One region of the Bradyrhizobium sp. Kon69 genome, then DNA from elsewhere that is predicted to be linked to it. Evidence: riboswitches for the same ligand, from Rfam matches in the RefSeq annotation. Region 1 holds a riboswitch; the other holds the start of a gene.
The links. Region 1 has a riboswitch for cobalamin ahead of AC0L3U_RS18990 (TonB-dependent receptor). Riboswitches for the same ligand answer to the same signal wherever they lie in the genome.

Region 1 (11,396 bases):
ACGGCCTCGCGGCTGTCGGCTTTCTGGATCGGGCCCATCTGGGCGGCGGCAACATTGACGATACGCATCAGCGATTTCCTGGTGATGTCCTGGGCCAAGCCACAATTTCAATAATGTGCCGGCGCGCGGCAGCATAACGCAGCATCGCCCGGACTTTCCAGCCGGCGCTTGCCGATCGGCATGGTGTGCACTGCATGGTCGGCAATCACTTCCGCTCCTCATCGGCAATATCCAGGCCATGGTCGAGTGCATCGAGAAGCTGCCCGGCCTCATGCTCGGAGATCACCAGTGGCGGAGCGAGGAACAGCGAGGTCTGCTCGCCGCTGGTGCCGATCACGGCGCCGGCCTCCAGCGCCCGCTCCGCGACGCGCGAGGCGATCGGCACCTCGGTGGTGTCGGCATGCCAAGAGCGCCAGTCCGGCCCGTGCAACTCCACGGTCCAGTGCAGCCCCTGCCCCGCCACGCGCCGCACGCTCGGATGTTTCTGCGCGATGGCGAGCAAACGGCGGGTGAACAGCTTTTCGAGGCTCTTCACGTGCTCGAGAATCTTCTCTTCGCTGACGACCTTCAGGTAAGCGCTAACGGCGGCCATGCTGATGGGATGCCCGCGCAGCGTGCCGTAATTCTGCCAGCTCGTGCCCTTGAGCCGCTCGACGATGTCATTCGACACCACGACCGCGGCAACCGCCGCCGCGCCGCCGCCGAGCGATTTTCCGAGCGTCACGATGTCAGGTCGGCTTTCGGCTCCCTGGAACGCGAACCATCGCCCGGCGCGGCCTGCTCCGGTCACCACTTCGTCGGCGATCCAGTATGAGCCAACCTGCCGAGCGCACCGCGCCACCTCGTCCTGGTAGGCGCCATCGTAGTAGATGCCGCCTTGCGTGTAGTCGATGATCGTCGCTGCGGTATCCGAAAGCAGGCGGGTGGCATCGGCAAGATATTCGCTGGGCGGGGTGTTGTTGGCGGGCGCGCCGTAGATCGCGCCATCTGGCGCTGGCAATATCCGCACCGGCGCCATCGGCGCCGGCAGCTTTGAGCCGCCCGAGTGCACCGCAAGGCCGCCATGCCATTGCGGCTGCACCGTCATGCTGCGCGACAGGCCCGTAATGCCGTGATAGGCGCGTTCGCGCGTCGCCAGCGCGGACCGCTGCGTCAGGGCCTGACAGAGCGACAGCGCCATGTCGTTGGCCTCGCTGCCGCTGATGCAGAAGCGCACCGCGCCGACCCAATCCTCTTCGCCACTGAAAGCGGTGGCCATCAAGTCGTCAGCGGCCCGCTCGCGGCCGACCCAGGTCCAGCCCTCGTTCACGACGGGCGTATCCGCGGCGCGGCGGATCGCCTCCACCATCGCGGGATGACGATGTCCGAGGCCGCCGCCGGTGTTGCTGCCGTCGATGAGCTTGCGACCATCCGACAGATGAAAATAGACGCCCTCGCCGCCGACCACGGCCATGGGCGCGCTGTCGCCGGCATTCAGCCCGGTTCGCAACAATCTGCTCATTGCAATCCCTTCATTCCGCAGCCTCGGCACCGTAGCCACCGCCGCCGCAGGTCTCGATCGTGACGAGATCGCCTTGCTGCAGCACCAGGTTCGACTTGCCGTCGATCGCGACGCTCGCGCCCTGCCGGATGAGCGAGATGCGGCAGGCCTTGCCGGGTTCGCCGCCCTGCATGCCGAACGGCGCGATCACCATGCGCTCGATGCAGGTGGTCAGATGCATCGACGGCGCCAGAATGCGATAGCTACGAATGACGCCGTCCCCGCCGCGATGTGCGCCAGCGCCGCCGGACTGCCGGCGAATGGCCTGCTGCTCGACTTGAATCGCGTAATTCGCCTCGATCACCTCGACCGGCGTGTTCGAGGTGTTGGACAGATGCACCCGCGTCGCCGAGATACCGTCCCGATCATGCCGCGCGCCCTCGCCACCGCCGTGAACCTCGTAGAGCATCTTCCACGAACCGTTCTGCCGCGGTTCGGCGAAGAAGAGGACGCCCGCCGTGGTCGCCCCGCCGGCCGACAGACGTTCGGGAATGGTGTGCTGCATGGCGCGGCAGATCGCATCGACGATGCGCATCGAGGTCTCATGGTTGCCGGCTGCAACCGAGGCATTCCAGCCCGGCTCCAGGATCGAGCCCGGGCGTGTGATGATGGTCAGCGGCCGCAGCGCGCCCGCGTTCTGGTTCATGTCGCGCCCGCTCATGATGCGCGCGGCATAGGCCACCGCAGAGCGGGCCATGAACGGCGTGGTGTTGCAGAAATTCGAGACGCGGTCGCAGCTTCCTGAAAGATCGAAGGTCGCTTCGTCGCCTGCGATAGTGATCTTGACATGAATGCGCGCGGGCGCGTCATCGACGCCGCCGTCGTCCAGATAATCTTCGCCCTCGTAGATGCCATCAGGCAGATCGCGCAACGCCTCGCGCATCTCGATTTCGGAGAGATCGTGCAGGCGCGACTGTGCCGCCGTGAAGACCGCCTTGCCGTGCTCGCGGCAGAGCTCGACGATGCGCTTCTCGCCGGCTTTCGTTGCGGCGATCTGGGCGAGCAGATCGCCTTCGCAGGAGTCGGGATCGCGAACATTGGCCTTGAGCAGCTGCACGATCGGCGTATTGACGCCACTTGCCGTGGCGATCAGAACCGGCGGAATGCGCATCGCCTCCTGGAAGGTGTCGATGGCTTTCGCAAAATAGCTGCCGGGCCAGGTGCCGCCGATATCGGGCCAATGCGCGAGGCTGACCGCGAACGCGACGATCTCGCCATCGACGAAGACCGGCCGCACGACCTTGACGTCGTTGAGATGATTGCCGCCGAGCGGGCCGACATTGTAGATCAGTGCGTCGCCGTCGTTCAGGCTGTCCCGCGGCACCACTTTCAGCAATTCGAGGACCGTATAGGCCATCGCGCCGAGATGGATCGGGATGTCGCGGCCCTGCCCGACCAGGTCGCCGCGGGCGTCCGTGATCGCCGACGACAGGTCGCCGGCCTCGCGCAGCAACGGCGAGCGCGCCGAGCGCGTCATCACCAGGCTCATCTCCTCGGCCGCGGCCGAGAGCCCGTGCCTGATGACCTCGACGACGAACGGATCGAGCTTCATGCTGCCCTCCGCGTCAGGAACAAATTGCCTGAAACATCCGGCCTCGCCTGCCAGCCGGGCGGGACCATCACGGTCGACCATGCGTCTTCAATGATGGCCGGGCCGCTGACGATTTCGGTCAGCGAGGCGCGGTCGATGATGCTTGTCGCGATGTCGTGAAAGCCATCGAACGAGCAGATGCGCTCGCCTTTGGAGACCGTTCTGACCGCGACGGCCGGCCGATTCACAACGGTCGTCGATGGACGGCGTGCCTGCACCCGCACGGATTCGATGACGCAGCTCTCGCTCGTCGCATAGCCGAACAGCTGGTGGTGCCGGGCCAGAAAATCCTTCTTCAGCGCGATGACGTCGAGCGGTCGCACGAACGGCACCGGAATGGCGTCGTTCTGCGCGGCGTAGCGCATCAAGGCCACCAGCTCGACCCGAATTTCAGTCATGGCAACGCCGTTGGCGATGAGCGGCGCCGAGGCATCGTCAATCAGCGTTTCGATCCGCTCCGACATACGGGCGAAGTCGATGCCGTCGAGCGCAGCGCGCAAGGTTTGCTGCTGGAGGAAGCTGAAATCGGCGGTGAGACAGCCCAGCGCCGAGAACGCGCTCGATGCGCTGGGAACGACGATCTCGGCGATCCCGTAGAGATCGGCAAGGCCCGCGGCATGCATCGGGCCACCACCGCCAAAGGCGAGCAGCGTGCAGTCGCGCCCGTCGATGCCGCGCTCGACCGTGACGCGGCGGAGCGCGCGCGCCATTGTCGCATTCGCGACCTTGATGATGCCGAGCGCGGTTTCGGTCAGGTTCAGCCCCAGAGTGCGCGCGATCGGCGCGATGACATTAGACGCTGCCTGGATGTCGATTCCGATCCGGTCGCCGAGCCTGGTTTCAGGATTGAGATAACCGAGCACGGCGTTGGCGTCGGTGATAGTCGGCTCGGTACCGCCGCGGCCGTAGCAGGCCGGTCCCGGCTCGGAGCCGGCGCTTTCCGGTCCGACGGTCAGGCCGCCGGGACCATGGCGCACGATCGATCCGCCGCCCGCCCCGATGGAATGAACCGCAAGCATCGGCTGACGCAGCGGCTTGTCGCCGAGCATGCGGCCGTCTGTCATCTCCGCCTGGCCGTCGACGATCAGGCACACGTCGGTGGTGGTGCCGCCCATGTCGAACGTCAGCATCCGCGATGTGCCGAGCTGACGCGCGATGCTGACCGATGCAGAGACGCCGGCCGCCGGACCCGACATCGCCATCACCAGCGGCCGCCGCTTCACCGCCGAGATCGGGACCATGGCGCCGGCCGAATGAAACACCTGCAGGCCAGGGCCGATCGGCAATCGCTGCTCCAGCTCGCTGAGATATTCCACCGCGATCGGCATGGCGGCCGCGTTGAACACGGTCGCCGAAGTCCGCTCGTATTCGCGCGCCTCGGGATTGACCTCGTGCGACAGCGAGACGTGGGCAACGACGCCCTTGAGCCGCTCGCCGAGCATTCTCTCGTGGACGGGATTCACATAGGCATGAAGCAACGCGACCGCGACGCTCTGCACGCCGGTCGTTTTCAGCCACGCCACCAGGCGCTCGATCTCCGCTTCATCCAGCGCCTTCAGCACCCGGCCATCGTGATCGAGGCGCTCGGCAAGCCCAAAACATCGTTCCGGCGGCACCAGCGGCGGCGATTTCGGCGGGATGTCGAGACGGTAGAGATCGCGGCGGCGATAGCGCGCGATCTCCAGCACGTCGGCAAAGCCTTCGGTCGCGACCAGCGCCACCTTCGGCAGCCGTCCTTCGACGAAGGCGTTGGTCACGCGCGTGGTGCCGTGGACGAAGCGCTTGACCTCGCTCTTGCGCAGGCCCACCGCCTCGATCGCCTCCAGCATCGCCTGAACCGGAGCCTGCGGGCGCGATGGCACTTTCGCGATCCGTGCCTCCGCGGGGGAGTGTCGGATCGCGATGATGTCGGTGAAGGTGCCGCCGATATCGGTGCCGACTTCCCAGTGATTTTCGTCAGCGCTCATGTGTGGGTCAGCTGCGGACGACATTCGAACCGGACGCCGGGTGGTTCCCGTCCGTCCCGAAATTCAATCCCAAGCCGAGCGCGCTCATCGTCATCCCCTGTCATGCCACCGCTTGCGAGCGTGCGACAGAGCGATGGGCTCGGGATAGGGTCAGCGTTGTCGCAACGCACTGGAGCAGCCCGCAACCGGCGCGGCGCGCCAAGGCACATTTTAGTGCAGCGCTGCCCGCGGGGAGTGCAAATTCCTGTGGATCGTTCCACGCGGGATAAGTGCAGCGCACCACGTATTTCCCCGGACGAAACGCCACATCTGCTGCACCGCAATTCATGCGCCGCGCACTCGCTGTCTAATTTGCAGGCGATCGACTGGCGCTACGGGCCATGAGATTGCTTATGAGCTATGCATGGCAGTCGGCTCAGCCTCTCTTTATTGTACGATCAGTAAGCGTGGTTTTGCCCGCTCAACGCATCGCGACCAAGCGGCGCCAGCCGATGACGATTCCCGTGACGGAGAACACAAAGCCGAGGGCGCAGAGCCCGACGACCAGACCGTCGCGCAGCAACGGACGCGCGACGAGAACCGGAAAATCCAGCGTGTGCAGCGCGCCGTAGAGCCAGCGATAAGCCCGCCGCGATGGATCCAGCCTTTGCAGCAAATTGCCGTCGGCGCCGTCGATGTCGAACCAGAGGTCACCGCAGTATGAGCGGTAGACCGGGGCGCCCGGGACATTGGACCGCGCGGGATAGTCGTCGTTGTCGGCAAGTACGGACGGACCGCTGCAGCCGGCCGCAAGGCGCGCGGTCAACCGCTGGACCTCCTGCACATCCAGAGATCCCGTTGGTCCGCCGCGGCGCGCATCCCCTGCCTTGATCAAGGTCTGAGCGGCAAGTCCCGTGCGATCCCGCCGATAGAGAGTGCCGTTGAAGGCAAACCATTCGATCTCGCGGGTCGACGGCGATACAGGCTGCCGATCGAGCGATGCAGCCGCCGACCAGTTCGGTGCAGCGTTCATCACGCTGGATTCGGCCGAGGTCAATTGCCCACGCGAGAACAGCCGGCCGTGATCCATGGAGAGCCAGCCGCTGAAAATCCAGGTCAGTACGAACACCATGGCCGCGAGGCCGATGAGATGATGCAGGGCATGCCAGCCACGATAGGGCGAGCCGATCAGACCGCCTCGAGGTTTGATCCGCGCAAGCCCGAGCACAGCGCCAAGCAACGCCGCGATCAGGGCCAGCAGCGACAAGGTCCAGACCACCCGATCCCACAGCGACCAGTTGCTTCGCAGGACTGTTGGATAGATCCAGTGCAGCACGCTCCCGACGAGATTCCATCCGCGCTCGCGGCGCGTCGTATCCAGGACGATCTCGCCGGTGAGCGAGGAGACATAGAGCTCCGTTGCGGCGGAGTCCCCCAGGGTAGCCCGAAACAAGGGCCGATGGCGGTCAAAGCCGTTCGGCACGCTCCATTGGTCGTAGTCCGAGCGCGCAACGATCGCGGCCCGCGCGGCATCTAGCCCGCGGCTGCGGGCGTGATCTCGCGCGATGGCTAGCGCGACGTCGGAAGACGCGACCGACGCGCCGGCCCCGTCGGAGGCACGAACAGCGCCCGCGCGCGACGGCCCCGCGACGACATAGACCGGTCCGTCGTTGCGCTGGATCAGACGAATGCGCGTCGCATCCGCGATCCCGCTCGCGGCCACGGCATCGGCGACCGCAAGCTGCCTCGTCTCAGCGCGATCGAGCGGCAGGAGCCCGGCAAAGCGTTCCGCTTCCGTCAACGACGGAAACGGAACGAAGTGCATCACGATTCCCGTCGCGAACCACATCGCGAACAGCAGGCAGAACGCGATCCCGAGCCATCGATGCAGCAGGACGATCGCGCGCATCATCGATCAGCATCCTACCATTTGAACGCGGCCGAGAGTTCATAGGTGCGCGGCGCGCCCAGCAGGATCTGGTCGGGATAGAACGGATCGCCCCAGATCGCATAACGCTTGTCGGCGATGTTGCGCACCCGGAAGGTCAGGCGGGCCTGATCGACCGCATTGAACACGGTCTTGGGGATGTCGACGAAGGCATAGACATCGGCCACGGTGTAGGCCTTCAGCGTCACGGTGTTGGCATCGGCGTTGTAGCGGTCGCCGACGTGGCGGCCGGTGATGCCGAGCTCGACCGCCCATGGCGTGAAGAACCGGTACGACGCGCCGGCATTGGCGACGACGCGCGGCACGTTCGGCGGCGTGTTGCCGGAGAACGAGCCGCCGACAAAATCGTAGTCGGCGTAGCGCGCATCGACATAAGCGATGTTGCCCCAGAGACGCAGAGGCTCGATCGGCCGCACGGACGCGGCGAGCTCCACGCCCCTTGATTCCTGCCGCCCGGCCAGGTTGAGCTGCATGCCGCCGGCCGCTGCATAGACGTTCTTGCGCAGGATGTCATAGGCCGAGAACGACCACTCCGCTCGATTGTCCCAGAACAGGTGCTTGACGCCGGTCTCGTAGGTGCGCGCGGTGGTCAGGTTGAGCGGATCGGTCGGATTGAGCAGGAAGATGTTGTTGGCCGCGATGTCGGCGCCGGTCGCATATTGGCTGAAGAAGGTCAGGCCCGGAACGGCTTCCCAGGTGTAGCCGATACGGCCCGTCGTCGGGACCCAGGATTGCGAGAACGGGAAACCCGCGTTCACAAGCCCGGTCTTGTCGGTCGAGTTGCGGTCGAGCCCGATATGCTCGACGCGGAGGCCGCCGACCAGCGCGAAGGTCCGTGTCAACTTCAACCGGTCCTCGAACGACAGCGCCTCGTTATCGATCCGCGCGGTCTGCTGCTTAGTCGTGAGCAGGCCGTAATAGCCGCGATCGGGATTGACCAGCGAGACGGAATCATCGGGGAAATTTGCGGCGCCCGGCCTCACGAAATCAAGGTAGCTTGACGACAGCGTCGTGACCAAGCGGTTGTCAAAGCCGGCGATATTCGCATCCCAGATCAAGTCGGTGATGTTGCCGACCAAGCGTTGGCTGTGCGCGACATAGAAGCGCCCACGGTCGACCATGTTCGTCCCGGAATTGAACGCCTCGACCTCGTTGTTGAGCCACGTGCGCTCTGCGCCATAACCATAGGCCTGGCTCTTCAGCGTCAGGTCGGGCGCCAGCTTCAGCTCGAAACCGCCGCGCAGCCACACCTCCTTCGCCACGTTCTTGTTGTCGAGGACGTTGTAGTTGGTGTTGAAGGTGCGGTCGTCGATCGTGACGGCCCCGAGATCAGTCTTGTTGAAATAAGTGCCGGAGACGATCCCCGTCGTCGCATGCGAGCCGCTGAAGGCAATCGGCACCAGCGGCGCACCCCAATAGGCTTTCGAGCGGTCTTCCCGATACTCGATCGCGCCCCAGACCTTGAGACTGTCGGAGATGCGGTAGTTGAGCTGGCCCGACACGTCGAGCGTCTTGGTGTTGGTGTCGTCGGCAAAGCCGTTGAGCGAGGAACGGCTGACGTCGAAGCGGTAGTCCAGCCCCTGCACATTGGTGCTGCCGCCCGAGCCGTAATGCGCCCGGAACGAATTGAGCGAATCCCAGGAGAAGTCCGCCTCGTTCCGGACCGGACCGGTGTGCGGCTGCTTGGTGACGAAATTGATCGCGCCGCCGGCGGCGCCCTCGCCTGACATCAGTGACGCCGGCCCCTTCAGGAATTCGACAGCCTCCAGATTGGCCGTGTCCATGATCCGCGAAGTCATGTTCTGCGGACCGATCTTGATGCCGTTGTAGAGCGTGTTGATCTGGCTGTTGGTGAAGCCGCGCATGGAGAAAGCCGACGGCTCGGCCGGATTGTCGCCCGCTGTGACACCCACCGCTCCCTGCGCGACGTCGGACACGGTGCGATAGCCCTGCTCGCGCATGATTGCGGCCGAGATCACCTCCACGGTGGCGGGTGTTTCGCGCACGGTCAGGCCGAGGCGCGAAGCGCTTTCGGCAACGGCGTTGGTGTTGAGCGGCGTCTGTGCCGCCGTGGTCGGCACGACGGGCTTGGGCACTGCGGATGCAGTCTCCGGCCGGCGCGCTGCTGCGCGGCGTGAGCTCTGCGTGTCCCGTCCGGCCGGCCTGGCCTGCCTGCGGGATTGTGGCGCCGACACCTCGACGGGCGGCAGTGGCTCGCGGGCCTGCTGCGCCAAGGCCGCTGGCATGTCGATGGCGACGAAAGATGTGAGAGCGGCGGATGCCAGTAGGAAACGGCGTGGTCGTACGATACGAAGGGAAAACACGGTCTTGGACCTCGGAGTGACGTCAGTGGCACGTCACCGCGAACCAGGGTCCCATCGTCCGGCTTGCAGCCTTCCGATGAAGCCGAATGTCTGTACTCCCCGACCGACATCTTCGCGTGTGACCACGGCTGACGGCAGGTCTCCTGGCTCGCGGGTCATTACCTTGCGTCGCCTTCCCGGGACCGAGATACCCAGTGGCATGTGATGCAAGATTCGCCGCTTACAGTTGCGGGGGCAGCCACGGCATTGGGGACAATGTCCCCGCACCGCATTCCCTTTTCATCCCCTCTCGGGGAAACCGTCGCGAGCATCTAGGATTACGATCCAGACAGAGTCAATGTGCCAGTTGCGGCGTTATTGCCACAACGAGCAGTTTCCTTGGAGATAAGCATGGAAGGCGAGACCTTCCTTTGGCTGATACGACATGCGCCCGTCGATGGCGTCAAAGGGACGATCCATGCCGCCGACGCACCGGCCGATCTCGGCGCTCGCGCGCAGCTGGAGGCGTTACGGCAGCGCCTGCCGCGGGACGCGGCGAGCTATGCGAGTCCGTCGCGGCGCACGGTCGAGACGGCCCGCGCGCTGGGGCTCGAGCCGCTGCAGCTGGACGAGTTCAGCGAGCAGAACTTTGGCGACTGGACCGGCCGTCGGCACGACGAGCTCGCCGCGACCGGTGGCGAGGCCTATGCACGGTTCTGGAGCGATCCTGCGCGCGGACGGCCGCCGGGCGGCGAAAGCTTTGAGGAACAGGTCGCGCGCGTCCGGCTGGGTCTGTCAAGGATCGGCGCCGGGGCCGCGACGCTCGTCGTGCATTCCGGCACGATCCGCGCGGCGCTGTGCATCGCGCTCGATCTGACCCCACAAGCCGCCCTGCGCTTTGTGATCGATCCGCTGTCGCTGACCCGGATCGACCGGCTCGCGACCGGCTGGCGCGTCGTCTGCGTCAATCAGCCGATGATTTGATCAGGCCGGACGATCAGGCACATTGGCCTGCGCAAAGGTCGCCATGCCATTGTGGAGCGCACAGGCCGACCGCACCAGCGGCAGCGCGATGGCCGCGCCCGATCCTTCGCCGAGCCTGAGATCGAGGCTGATCAGCGGCTGCAGATTCAGCGCGCGAAGCACCAGCCGATGGCCCTGCTCGGCGGATTGATGCGAGGCCAGCAGGAACGGCTGGCACGAGGGGTTGAGCCGCGCCGCCGCCAGCGCCGCCACCGACACGATAAAGCCGTCGATCAACACGGGGATGCGGCGCTGTGCAGCCGCGATAATTGCACCGCAGATGGCCGCAATCTCGAGACCGCCGACGGCGCACAGGATCTTTTCGGGCGAAGCGCCCGCAATGCCATGGCGTGCGATCGCAGCGTCGATCACCCGCGCCTTGTGCACACGGCCGGCCGCGTCAACGCCGGTCCCGCTGCCCGCGATCTCCTCAGCGCTCACACCGAGCAAGCCGGCCGCGATCGCCGCCGATGTCGTGGTGTTGCCGATTCCCATCTCGCCGAAGATCAGAAGATCGGGCTGCCCGGCCTGCGCGCGCGTCACCGCACGTCGGCCGGCTTCGAACGCAAATGCCAGCTCTGCGGGGGTGAGCGCAGCTTCGATGCTGAAATCGCGCGTGCCGCTGCGCGGCTTGTCGGTCACGATTCCAGCCATCTCCTCCTGCGCCAGCGTGCCGGAATCGACGACCTCCAGGCTGGAGCCCAGCTCACGCGCGAGCACCGAGATCGCAGCACCGCCGGAGGCGAAGTTTGCCAGCATCGCGATGGTCACTTCCTGCGGATAGGCCGAGACGCCCTGCGCGACGATACCGTGATCGCCGGCGAAGATGGTGATCGGCACCCGCGCCGCGCGCGGTTGCTCATTTGCTTGCAGGCCCGCAAGCTCGATCGCGAGCTGCTCGAGCCGGCCGAGCGCGCCGGTCGGTTTCGTCAGTTGCGCCTGCCGCGCCACCGCCGCCTCGCGGTGGACTGCGGAGATGTCGGGGCATTTTTGGGTGACCCATTCGGGGAGCATGCTGCCTCGCTTGCCTCACGGCCTGCGCTTG
Region 2 (11,396 bases), on a different contig from region 1:
AGCCTCGGCTCCCCTGCGCACGGGCTTTCCGATCTCGGACACGATTGCGGGACTGACTGCTGCGTTTGCTATCGCCGCGGCTCTGGTCGACCAGCGGCATAGGCAACGGGGTCGGTTCATCGACGTGTCCCTGCTCGAGGCCACCATTGCGGCGATGGGATGGGTCGTCTCCAACCACCTGAACGCCGGGATCGAGCCGCAGCCCATCGGCAACGAGAACTTTACCGCGGCTCCCTCCGGCACGTTCCGCACCGCAACGGGCCCGCTGAACATTTCCGCCAACGAGCAGAAGCAGTATCAAGCCCTATGCGACCTGATCGACCGACCGGACCTGAAGACGGATCCACGCTTTGCTGGACGCGAGATGCGCAAGGTGAACCGCGCTACGCTGAGCGCGGAGTTGAACAAGGCATTGAGTTGCAAGCCCGCTGAGGAATGGGAGGCCCAAATGAACTTGGCTGGTGTCCCTGCCGGCCGTGTGCTGACGGTCTCGCAAGTGTTGCAGCAGCCACAGGTCGTTGAGCGCGGATTCATCGAGACTTTGGCGCCAGAACAAGACGATGCGCAGCCGTTACGAATCACGCGGCCGGGGTTCCGGCTGGATGAGGAGTTTTCGGTGCCTTCACCACCTGCGACGCTCGGAGCAGACACTGAGCGATGGCTGCAGCGGCTCGGCTATTCGTATGCGGAGGTTGAGCAACTAGTCTCAAGCCGAGCCGTCGGGAGGCCAAAGCAAGGAGAGGCTGATTTCCTGCCCGTCCGCGCAGCCACGGACGGACCGATATCATGACATCCGACGGCTTGCGTCGGTTGGCAATCGGCAGGTTGAAAGGACGGAAGCGGAAATGAGCGAAGAAGAACTGAGACAGCAAGCGGCCAGTTGGTGGCGAACCTCCATTTGCGATATCGCGCCAGGTCGCATCGCCTATCGGGGTTATCCAATTGAAGATTTGATAGGCCGCGTTTCTTTTCCCGCCATGATTTGGCTGATGTTACGTGGCAATCTGCCGACGCCAGCACAGGAGCAGCTGCTGCAAGCTGCGCTGGTTGGATCCGTTGACCACGGTCCGCACGCGCCCTCCATTGCAATTGCCCAAATGGCGGTGAGCTGCGGCCTGCCCCTGAATGGCGCAATGGCCTCGGCAATCAACACGCTCGATGACGTGCATGGCGGAGCAGGGGAGCAGGCTATCGAACTCTACGAGGATGTGCTGCGACGGCGCCAAGGGCGAGAGATCGAGCAGGCCGCTGGCGCTGCAATCGACCATTTCACCGCAACCCGCAGCAAATATCTGCCGGGCTTTGGCCATCGGTTTCATCCAGTCGACCCGCGCGCGGCCCCGCTATTGGCGCTGGTGGATGCCGCAGCTGACGAGGGCAGTGTCGGCGGCGATTATGCCAAGGCCGCTCGCGCGATCGAGCGGGTGATGCAACAGCGCAAGAGCAAGCTCATTCCGATGAACATCGATGGCGCGACCGCGGTCATTTACGGCGAACTGGGCTTCGCCTCTCCGCTCGCGCGGGGGGTCTTCTGCTTGTCGCGCGCGGTCGGAATCCTGGCTCACGCCTGGGAGCAAACTGGGCGCAACGATCGCAACAAGGGCCCGATGCCCAAGCAGTTCGGCTACAAATACGAGGGCCAGCCGCGTCGCAGGCTCGAAGGCGCATCATGAGCATCTCGAAAACCCGCCCAAGCTGATGGAGGTTAGCGTGTTCTCGTCGATGCCGGCGGAGTTTCGTCGCCCGGCTGTTTCTTCGGAATGGGCAGACGCGAACCGCGGGGCATATCCAGTAGATTGTTTCATCGAGGGACCGTCGTTCGACCAGTCCGGGAATCTCTATGTCGTCGACATCCCCTTCGGCTGCATTTCCGGATTTCACCGGAGGGCGTCTGGTCTTTGATCATCGAATACGACGGCTGGCCGAACGTCTGAAGGTTGCTCCGGACGGCCGGGTGCTCGTGTCCGACTATATCAACGGTCTCCTGGAGCTCGATCCACAGAGAGGGACCATCCGACCGTTGCTGGGCCACCGCAATTCCGAGTCCTTCAGAGGCTGCAACGACCTGCATATCGCGACCAAAGGCGACATCTATTTCACCGATCAGGGCCAGACTGGATTGCACGATCGGACCGGCCGGGTATTTCGACTTTGCCCTGACGGCCGGATCATTGCTTGATTTCTAATGGCCCGGGCCCGAATGGCCTGATCAGTTCGGACGAGACCGTATTGTTCGTTGCAATGACGCGCGACAATAGCATCTGGCATGTACCGCTGATGCGTGATGGCGTGGGGAAAGTCGGACGATTCAGCTGGTTCTTCGCGACGAGCGGTCCTGACGGACTGACGGTCGATCAAAAAAGGGCGGCTCTTTGTCGCGCATGATTCCCTCGGCCCACGTTTTCGTATTGGCGCCAAACGGCGAAGCGGTCCGCTTGCATCCAGTCCTGCGCATGGGGGAGCTGCACGAATGTCGTATTGGACGCGGCACTCGGCACATTGCTCATTACGGAATCCTCTACCGGATCAGTGTGATGGCTGATCTCGCGCACCTTCCTCGAAATTCGCCAGCAGGAGTGGCAAGGTGGTGCGGAATCCTTTCACGCGCCGGTCCGCCGCACCAAGATGCAGGAAATGAGACTGGTAGACGACTGGCTGGCCAGTTGCCGAGAGAATGTAATTGGTGACGAATGGATGGCGTTTGTGTGGGTGATCTCAAGCCAGAGCCAGTAAATCGCACTGCATGGGAAGCGCAAACGAACGATTCGTAAGGCTGGGTCGGGCTTCGCCCGCGACGGGCCGCAGCCGACCTGTCGCCTTTTGGTCGGGCGGGTCGCGGTATCGCTTCCCACAATGCAGAATGATTGATCGCTGATATTTTTGAACGTTCTCGCCAAGAAGGCCGAAGAGGTAACCGCTCGCGGTGGGAGTCAGCACCGCATCAGCGTCAAAGGTTCTCGATCATGCTGGGCCGCGACGCACGCGTGAAGCGTTCGTTTTGAGAAGCAACAAGCCCAGGATTGACTGCGTGAAGGACTTTACCGATAGCACGCTAGCCCAGGAGCGCTTTAAGTGTGTGGCGCAGAGGTCGTACCACTGTCAGAGCCTCTTGCGCGCGCGCAATCCTCCAACCCGATATCCCCTCTCCTCGTAGAAGTGGCGTACCCGTTCTAGGGCCGGATAGCCATCCGGAGGCAACGCAACCTCAATCATCTGCCAGCCGCGTCGCTTCGCCTCCGAATCTACCGCCTCGAGCAGATGCCGACCGCAGTCAGAGCTGCGGAAGTCACGAGAAATCCATAGCTCCTGAAGCACGCCGTACGCTCCGGCTGCTCTCACGGCCTGTACGGCCGAGATGCTAGCTACCCCTACAATCTGCCCGGTGCCTTGTTCCTCGACGACAAAAATGAAGCCCTGCCCGGGATCCTGAATCAGGCGCAACGCCGCCTGCTTCGCGCCTCGAAGGCTGAACTCCGGTCCGAGGCCACCTAACTCGGAAAGTAGCTCTTCGACCGCTTTTGCGACCGCGTTCTCATCTCCTGGCACGCTCTTGCGCAAAGCCGTGCCCGCGCTGGACGTGCCTCGCCCTTCAGCGCCAACACGAACACCTGACCGAGCCCTCTAGAGGAAATTCATGCTCAGGAGGATACAGAAAACGCAATTGAGAGCAACTATCTGGCTCGGTAGGAAGCAGCACGTCCACACTCGCTATAGGCAACAGAGCTGAGGTAATTGCAAGCCATTGCCGTTCTCAGAATCGACTGCGGCTTGAGCAGCTGCGAACTCATGATGGGCTGCCTTCGATTGGAAAACAATCACCAAACGGCACACGCCGGTCATGTCGATCAAACGTTCGTAAGAGTGATTGCCGATCGTCGCTCACGAACTACTCTATTCAATAAATCGTGCGCCACGATGATCGCAGCGCCATAGAGCGTCAGCTCGGTCCGTCCGAAGGAGAGATTCCCACCTCGCGTACGACATCGTACAAAGTTGCGCGAAGCGCGACAGGTATCATACGCGTGCGCCCGATAAAATCGTCTGAGCAAGATCGCGAAAGATTTTGCACACTAATGCACTATCTTAAGCTTATCTCGAACAATCGAAAGATATCGGGAAGCACAGCTTGTTTGGACCTTCGCTCCTCGTTTAAGGCACCGTCACGGAACGGGAGTGGTTGCGATGGAACATGGGCAGGCCGAACTGGTCAGACGGAAACCTGTAATCTTCGGGCAACGTAAGGTGCGGCCGCGGGCATGCCTGGCCGTCGGCAAGCGGCATCTGCGCGCCTTTCTACGGGATGTGCTGGAGGATATGGGATTTGTTATCAGCGAATGCAGGACTGCTGATGAGTTGCCGCATGTACTCCGCACGGAGTTCCCTGATCTGATCCTGCTCGGCATTGGCTCGGACCGCATCGAGCCTGGACGATTGCTCGAGATACTGGTGCGCGAAGAATTTGCAGGCCGAGTGCTGGCGTTCGGAGCGCGCGAGTCGATCATCATGGCGGCAGTGCAGCAGGTCGGCAGTGAATATGGACTTGCTATGCTGCCGCCGCTCAGGGCGCCGTTTGCAGCCGAGACGTTGCGCGATCGGATCGGCATGCTCTTGCCAAGAGAGCCGGCGCCCCGTCCCGCGGTCCATGTCGGAGAAGCCTTACACGCTGGCTGGCTTGAGCTCTGGTATGAGCCGAAGTTTGACGCGTGTACCCTTAGCCGCCGCGGCGCCGAGGCGCATGTGCGAATGCGGCACCCGACCTGGGGCGTTGTTCCACCGGCCTATTTCATCCCGGAACCTCACGATCCGCATTTTAGGAACTTGTCGCAGTTCGTGATCGACCGCGCGATCAAGGATTGGCAGTATCTTCTGGAGCAGCAAACTTCGATCGATCTCTCCATCAATCTCCCGGCAGCATTCCTGATTGACCCGCAGGCAGTACGCGATCTCTGTCGGCGCATGCCGTCGCACGCCGCTTTCGGCGGTTTGACGATTGAAATCGAGAGCGTGGAAGCGATCCAGAACCTAGATCTCCTGGTCGAGGTTGCGCGTGAGGTTCGCTTTCACAACATTGGCCTTGCAATCGACAATGTCGGTGCCAATTGGCCGCAGCTGATGGGGAGGACAAAATTCCCGTTCATGAAATTGAAAGTGGATCGTCAGTTCGTCGGCGGCTGCGCGAATGGGCCCCTCAAGCGAACGGTGTGCCGCCATATCGTCGATCTAGCCAAAGAGTACAATGTGCGCACCGTCGCCGAAGGTGTGGAGAGCCAGGCTGACCTAATTGCCGTGGCCGAACTCGGCTTCGACCTTGCGCAGGGCCATCTGTTCGGAAAAGCCATGCCACTGAAGCAATTTGCACAGTCATCTTTCAACCCTGCTCCAGCTGGTCTAAAATAGTTGCGAGTGGCTGAGTGCGGCCAAGCGACGCTCACGAGCACCGCCATGCCTACTCGGCACCAGGCATGAGGCTGAGTGCAATTCGGTCTGCAAGGCCAGTGTCGCTCGTCCCGCCGCCACTTCATTTCCCTCCGAAGCTTGTTATACCACAAGCCCGTTTTGGCAAGCCTCCAGCGAGTCCTCCGCGCAGCTAGCGTTGCAGCCATGAGCGAGGCTTGCACAAACCTCCAGTCGGGGTGTGTGACCGGAGGTTTGCCGAGATCCAACGTAGACCTGCGTCCGTTGGCGGTTTTTGCCGTCGCCGGTTGAGGAAGCGTCAGCCTCGCTTGCCCCCGCGCTGACGTGCCAAACAAACCGACGGACGCTTCCAGCGTCAAGTCGCGACTGACTCTCGCAAGAGGGCCCGAGGGCTCGTAGCCTGAAATTGAAGCGACCTGTTGCTGTCGCAGATGCAACATGGTCTCAGACCCGGGACAGCCGAATTGGGCAAATTGCCCAACATTGAGCGCGTCTGCGTTTGGCACGGCATTTGAAAGGGATCGCCCATGGCATCGCTCGCCTAAGGAGTCGGAAGGCATGGCTTACAAGATCGTCGCTTCGCAATGCACCGTTTGTGGCGCATGTGAGTTCGAGTGTCCCAACGCGGCGATCAGTCTGAAGCGCGACATTTACGTTATCGATGCCAAAAAATGTACGGAGTGCGAGGGCCATTGCGACACGCCGCAATGCGCGGTGGTCTGTCCGGTCCCTGACACCTGTGTCCCGTCCAAGACAGGATAGGCAGCCCGCGACCAAAAGGCCTCATCGCTCGATTTCGCGAACGAAGTTGTAGATGTGGGACCTTGAGGAGACCACGACCGCATGGGGCGCATCGAGGTCGATTAACATCGTTATGAGCTTAAGGCGCTGAGCGACTCCGAGGAACCCCTCAAAGGGCTCTGTCGGAGGACACCGTCGAATTTGTCACGAACAAGGACAAGGCCCTCGATGCTCAGTGGCCGCGTTAAGGCCTATCGTCGCTCGCCGCGAGTCGAGGCGAGGCAGACCGGCGTCGAGCGGCCACCGACGCATCGAAGCCGACGCAAAAGTCGCTCAGCACGTGAACACCTAGTGCACCGAGAAGATCATCTTGGCCAACCTCACGGAGCGGTCGACCTCGTGCCTGGTCGCGGGCCCGCCGAACACCAAGGAGCCGACCTGATCATCCGTGCGGTCCTGGAGCAATCCGGCTTTCGAAATTTTTAGGGAGCCTCGTGGGCTGTGACCAAACGGATGCCGGCCGAGGATGATCGCACCTTCCTGACGCGCAGGTTCGAAAAGCTGCTGACGGAAGGTCGCCTCCTCGCGATCACACAGATACCGAAAGCGGCCCGGGTTCGTTCCGGTGGTGGAGCTCAACCGTTACGCGAGCAGGGAGCGAATGCATTTCACAAGCGGAGCCTCCACGGATCAGGGCGTGTTCACCAGGCCGCGAGCAAGACCGTCGTACCCGCCTAGTGCGCTCGTAATCGCTTGGGCAATGTCGCAGCGAGAATCGGTAGGTTGACGCATCGATCCTCGTGCGCATAATTTCAAGCCGTCGCGGTCTCCGGATTTCGTTTGATCCGGAGCTAAGAGGGAAGCCGGTGCAATGCCGGCGCTGCCCCCGCAACTGTAAGCGGCGAGCCGCTGTCCAACGAAGTCACTGAAGCCATGCGGCTTCGGGAAGGCCGGACAGCAGCGACGACCCGTGAGCCAGGAGACCTGCCTCGACAAGATATCGTCCACGGGCGGGGCGTCCCGGTGTGCGCCAAGCAGTTGTCGCTCACGCGATGTTCGCTGTCTGCGTCCGCCATGGCCTTTGCCCCAACATGGGGTCTAAGCTATGTCAATCCTTTCGCTTCCCGTTGCCACACTGGGGACGTCACGCATCGGCCCACGACGCGAACTCAAATTCGCACTCGAGAGCTACTGGGCGGGAAAATCCAGCGAAGCCGAGCTCCTCGAGGCGGGGAGTGGACTTCGTGCCGCTAATTGGGCACGGCAGAAATCCCGCGGTGCGACCGTCATTCCTTCGAATGACTTCTCGCTCTACGACCATGTGCTCGATACCAGCCTAATGGTTGGCGCCATTCCCGACGTTTACGGCTGGAACGAAGGTCCTGTGTCGCTTAAAACCTACTTCACCATGGCGCGTGGCGCTCAAGACGGTGGTCACGCTCAGCATGGGCCCGGCGTAGCCGCACAGGAGATGACGAAGTGGTTCGATACGAACTACCACTACATGGTGCCGGAATTTCACCAGGATCAGATCTTTAAGTATGCCTCTCGGAAGCCGATCGAGGAATATGAGGAGGCAAGAAGCCTCGGTTATCAGACGCGGCCCGTCCTAGTGGGCCCAGTCACTTTCCTGAAGCTCGGCAAAAGCGTAAATCCCGCATTCAATCCGCTGTCGCTGCTTGATCGACTCCTCCCCGTCTATGTCGATGTTCTCCGCGAACTAGCCTCGCGCGGCGCTGAATGGGTTCAGCTCGACGAGCCATGCCTAGTGATGGACGTCGACGAAGCATCTCGGGCCGCTGTCCGCCGGGCCTATGCTCATTTCGCTAAGGCCGTGCCGGCCCTTAAAATCATGGTGGCCACATACTTCGGGGGTGTCGGCGACAATCTTGAAACAGTCTTGGCCTTGCCCGTTGCCGGGGTTCATGTCGACCTGGTTCGTGCACCTGACCAGTTGGACGCGATTGTCGCCAGAGCAGGTAGAGATCTCGTGGTCTCGCTCGGTGTCGTTGATGGTCGCAACGTGTGGCGCTCTAATCTGCCGGCGCTACTCGACCAACTTGCTCCTATGGTCAAAAAACTGGGCAGGGACCGTGTTCAGATTGCCCCCTCCTGCTCGCTGCTTCATGTTCCGACCGACATTGAACTAGAGATCGATCTCGATCCCAATCTGAAGACGTGGTTGGCGTTCTCAGTGCAGAAGATCAAGGAACTTTCGATATTGGGCAAAGCGCTGGCTGGCCATGCTGCCGACGTGACCGATGAACTCACGCTCTCAGAGGATGCATCCGTCACCCGCGAAACATCGCCGAAGATCCACAGTGCGAACGTCGCCGGACGAATGGCCGCGATCGACGATAGCATGCGTCGCCGTCGCAGTGCGTTCACCCAGCGCGCCGACGTCCAGCGCGTCGCCTTCGCATTGCCGATGTTTCCAACCACAACCATCGGATCCTTTCCGCAAACGGCGGACGTCCGCAATGCGCGTGCAGCTCATGCGCGGGGAGCGCTGAATGACACGCAGTACGAGCAGCTTCTGAAAGCGGAGACAGCCCATACCGTGCATTGGCAGGAAGATATCGGCCTGGACGTGCTCGTACACGGTGAGTTCGAGCGCAATGACATGGTTCAATACTTTGGCGAGCAGCTGTTGGGTTTCGCATTCACCAAGCACGGCTGGGTTCAGTCTTATGGCTCGCGGTGCGTTCGTCCTCCTATCCTGTTTGGAGATGTCTCCCGCCCGAAGCCCATGACCGTTAAATGGTGGCGACATGCGCAGTCTCTGACCAAAAAACCCGTCAAGGCTATGCTGACCGGACCGGTGACGATCCTGAACTGGTCGTTTGTCCGTGACGACATCCCGCGGAGCGAGACATGCCGACAGATCGCTCTCGCGATCCGAGACGAGGTCATCGACCTTGAGGCGGCTGGAGCGACCATGATCCAGATCGACGAGGCTGCGTTGCGGGAGGGATTGCCACTGCGCAAATCGCAGTGGAAGGACTATCTAGATTGGGCAGTGGACAGTTTCCGTGTTTGCTCCTCCGCTGTCGCTGACGGAACTCAGATCCATACGCACATGTGCTATTCCGAGTTCAACGAAATCATCGATGCGATCGCAGCAATGGATGCCGACGTCATTTCAATCGAGGCGTCGCGCTCCAAAATGGAATTGCTCGACGCTTTCAAGAGCTACAAATATCCTAATGAAATCGGGCCGGGCGTCTATGACATTCATTCACCGCGCATTCCCGCAGCAGCCGAGATCAAGCAGCTGATTGTGTTGGCGCGGCAGCGGGTTTCCGATCGGCAGCTCTGGATCAATCCCGACTGCGGACTGAAAACTCGAAGATGGGAGGAGGTGCGTCCCGCGCTCGTCAATATGGTGGCCGCCGCACGCGAGTTGCGGGCCGAGGCATGATCGTACGGAGCGTGTCGCCAACCTATCTGTGAATAAGATGAACGCGCTTTGGGAGCTCGCGATAACCTTGCGAGCTTCCAAAGTTTCCAGCGCCTACGAATGCCGGTTTGCCCCGGCGGAGGCGATCGCATACAGCGGCGACAAGCTCGAATCCGGCGGACGACCGCATGCCGGCCATACCGATTAGGTGACATATTCCCAGTCACTTGCGCTCGACGCGAACCACGATCCTATCGCTTCATTTATCCATCCCATGGATGCGTCCCATCACAACAATCTATTTTACCGCCCTTGCGGAATTTCATACCTAATTTGCGCCTTCGCGCGGTCTTCGGGAAGATTTGCTGGTATTCGGCGGTGCCAAAATACTGGCGCGTGACGGCAAACTGACGGTTGAGTTTCAGGGCTCGGCAGTCAAACCGCCTGCGCGATGGATCCCAGCTCCGTCAAGGCGCTGCCCGTGCCAACCGGACAGCTGGCAAGTGGTGAGCAAGTCCTGAAGTTTACGACAGGAGCGGAAGGCAAGCGGCTCGCTAACTTGTGCAGAGCGATATCCGCTTCTTGTTGTTTGACGGCGAGTGCCCTCGTCGTAAGTCGATCGCCGGTAGTCCTCCCTACCGACGAAAGCTGGAACGATGCGGAAAGCAGCGTCGCTCCCGCGTGACTTTCGCCCGGCCTCGCATTGAGGCCGGGCGGCTTTTTATGTGCCTGCTTATCAGTGACAGCAGGGGATCATTCATTTTGGCGTCATTGCGGGACCCCGGGTTCTTGGAGCGCATCTGTTGCTGTTCGGCAGGGCATGAGGCCGGTGCTGCTAAGGCTATCTGTCTATTGAAGGCTTTGGTGTCGTGTTGGTGCGCGTCGGCAGTATCGGATATTCGATCTTAGGCAGCCGACCGGTCAGCGAATTCAGAAATGAGATAATGTCGTTTTCCTCTCTATCGCTAAGCTTGGTGCCGAGCTGGATTTCACTCATCAGGGCAACAGCTTGCTTCAGGCTCCAAACCTGTCCCGAATGAAAGTAAGGGGCTCGCAACGCGACGTTTCGCAATGGCGCCGCGCGGAAGACATATTCGTCGCCGACCGCCCTGGTGACCGCAAACCGGCCCTTATCGGCGTCCGGAAGCACGCTTGCGTCCGGCTTTTTCATCACGCCGAACGGGAAGTAGGCCTGTCCACCGAGATTGATACCATTGTGGCAAGAGGAACATCCCTTCGCCATAAACAGTGCCAACCCTGACTTCTGCTGATCATCGAGGGCATGTGTATTGCCCTCCAGATACTGATCGAATGGAGCCGCAGGTGTAATGAGAGTCGCTTCAAAAGCCTCGATCGCCTTCGCAAAATTTTCAAAGGTGACCGGCCTCGCTTCGTTCGGAAAAGCGTTCTTGAACAAGACGACATAGCCGGGCATTGAGTTCAAGATACCGAGCACATGATCTGGAGTCGCATTCATTTCGGCACTCGCCTGCACCGGGCCGGTGGCCTGCGCCTTGAGGTCCGCGGCGCGTCCGTCCCAAAATTGCGCCGCATTGAACACTGCGTTGTAGACAGTTGGGGCCCGGCGCAGGCCGACCTTCCAGCCGTGACCAACGGAGGTCGGACCGGCATCGACTCCGCCGGTGCCGAGATTGTGGCACGTATTGCAGCTAATGACCCCGCTCGCCGATAGCCGCGGATCGAAGAACAGCATCTTGCCAAGCTCCACCTTTCCATGCGTCACCGGATTGTTTTTTACCGCAGGAATGACCGAGGGGATTGGATGGAAGATCTGCTTGGCGTTTCTCATCAGATCATCGTCGGCGTTAGCTCCTGACGA

Region 2: linked by a shared signal. The riboswitch ahead of metE (5-methyltetrahydropteroyltriglutamate--homocysteine S-methyltransferase) and the one ahead of AC0L3U_RS18990 (TonB-dependent receptor) in region 1 are both predicted to bind cobalamin.

What each region holds. Positions count from the first base shown of each region.
Region 1 covers NZ_JBVVOS010000013.1:147,491-158,886, reverse strand. Annotated here, with positions in the region: gene AC0L3U_RS19015 (N-carbamoyl-D-amino-acid hydrolase) at 1-68, opposite strand, end outside; gene AC0L3U_RS19010 (aminotransferase class III-fold pyridoxal phosphate-dependent enzyme) at 206-1,501, opposite strand; gene AC0L3U_RS19005 (hydantoinase B/oxoprolinase family protein) at 1,512-3,092, opposite strand; gene AC0L3U_RS19000 (hydantoinase/oxoprolinase family protein) at 3,089-5,098, opposite strand; gene AC0L3U_RS18995 (PepSY domain-containing protein) at 5,559-6,989, opposite strand; gene AC0L3U_RS18990 (TonB-dependent receptor) at 7,001-9,349, opposite strand; cobalamin riboswitch at 9,466-9,667, opposite strand; gene AC0L3U_RS18985 (histidine phosphatase family protein) at 9,740-10,312, shown strand; gene cobT (nicotinate-nucleotide--dimethylbenzimidazole phosphoribosyltransferase) at 10,313-11,365, opposite strand; gene cobF (precorrin-6A synthase (deacetylating)) at 11,381-11,396, opposite strand, start outside.
Region 2 covers NZ_JBVVOS010000009.1:175,860-187,255, forward strand. Annotated here, with positions in the region: gene AC0L3U_RS14495 (CaiB/BaiF CoA transferase family protein) at 1-790, shown strand, start outside; gene AC0L3U_RS14500 (citryl-CoA lyase) at 846-1,673, shown strand; gene AC0L3U_RS14505 (SMP-30/gluconolactonase/LRE family protein) at 1,841-2,179, shown strand; gene AC0L3U_RS14510 (GNAT family N-acetyltransferase) at 3,100-3,558, opposite strand; gene AC0L3U_RS14515 (EAL domain-containing response regulator) at 4,183-5,397, shown strand; gene AC0L3U_RS14520 (4Fe-4S binding protein) at 5,974-6,177, shown strand; cobalamin riboswitch at 6,963-7,162, shown strand; gene metE (5-methyltetrahydropteroyltriglutamate--homocysteine S-methyltransferase) at 7,262-9,577, shown strand; gene AC0L3U_RS14530 (cytochrome-c peroxidase) at 10,398-11,396, opposite strand, start outside.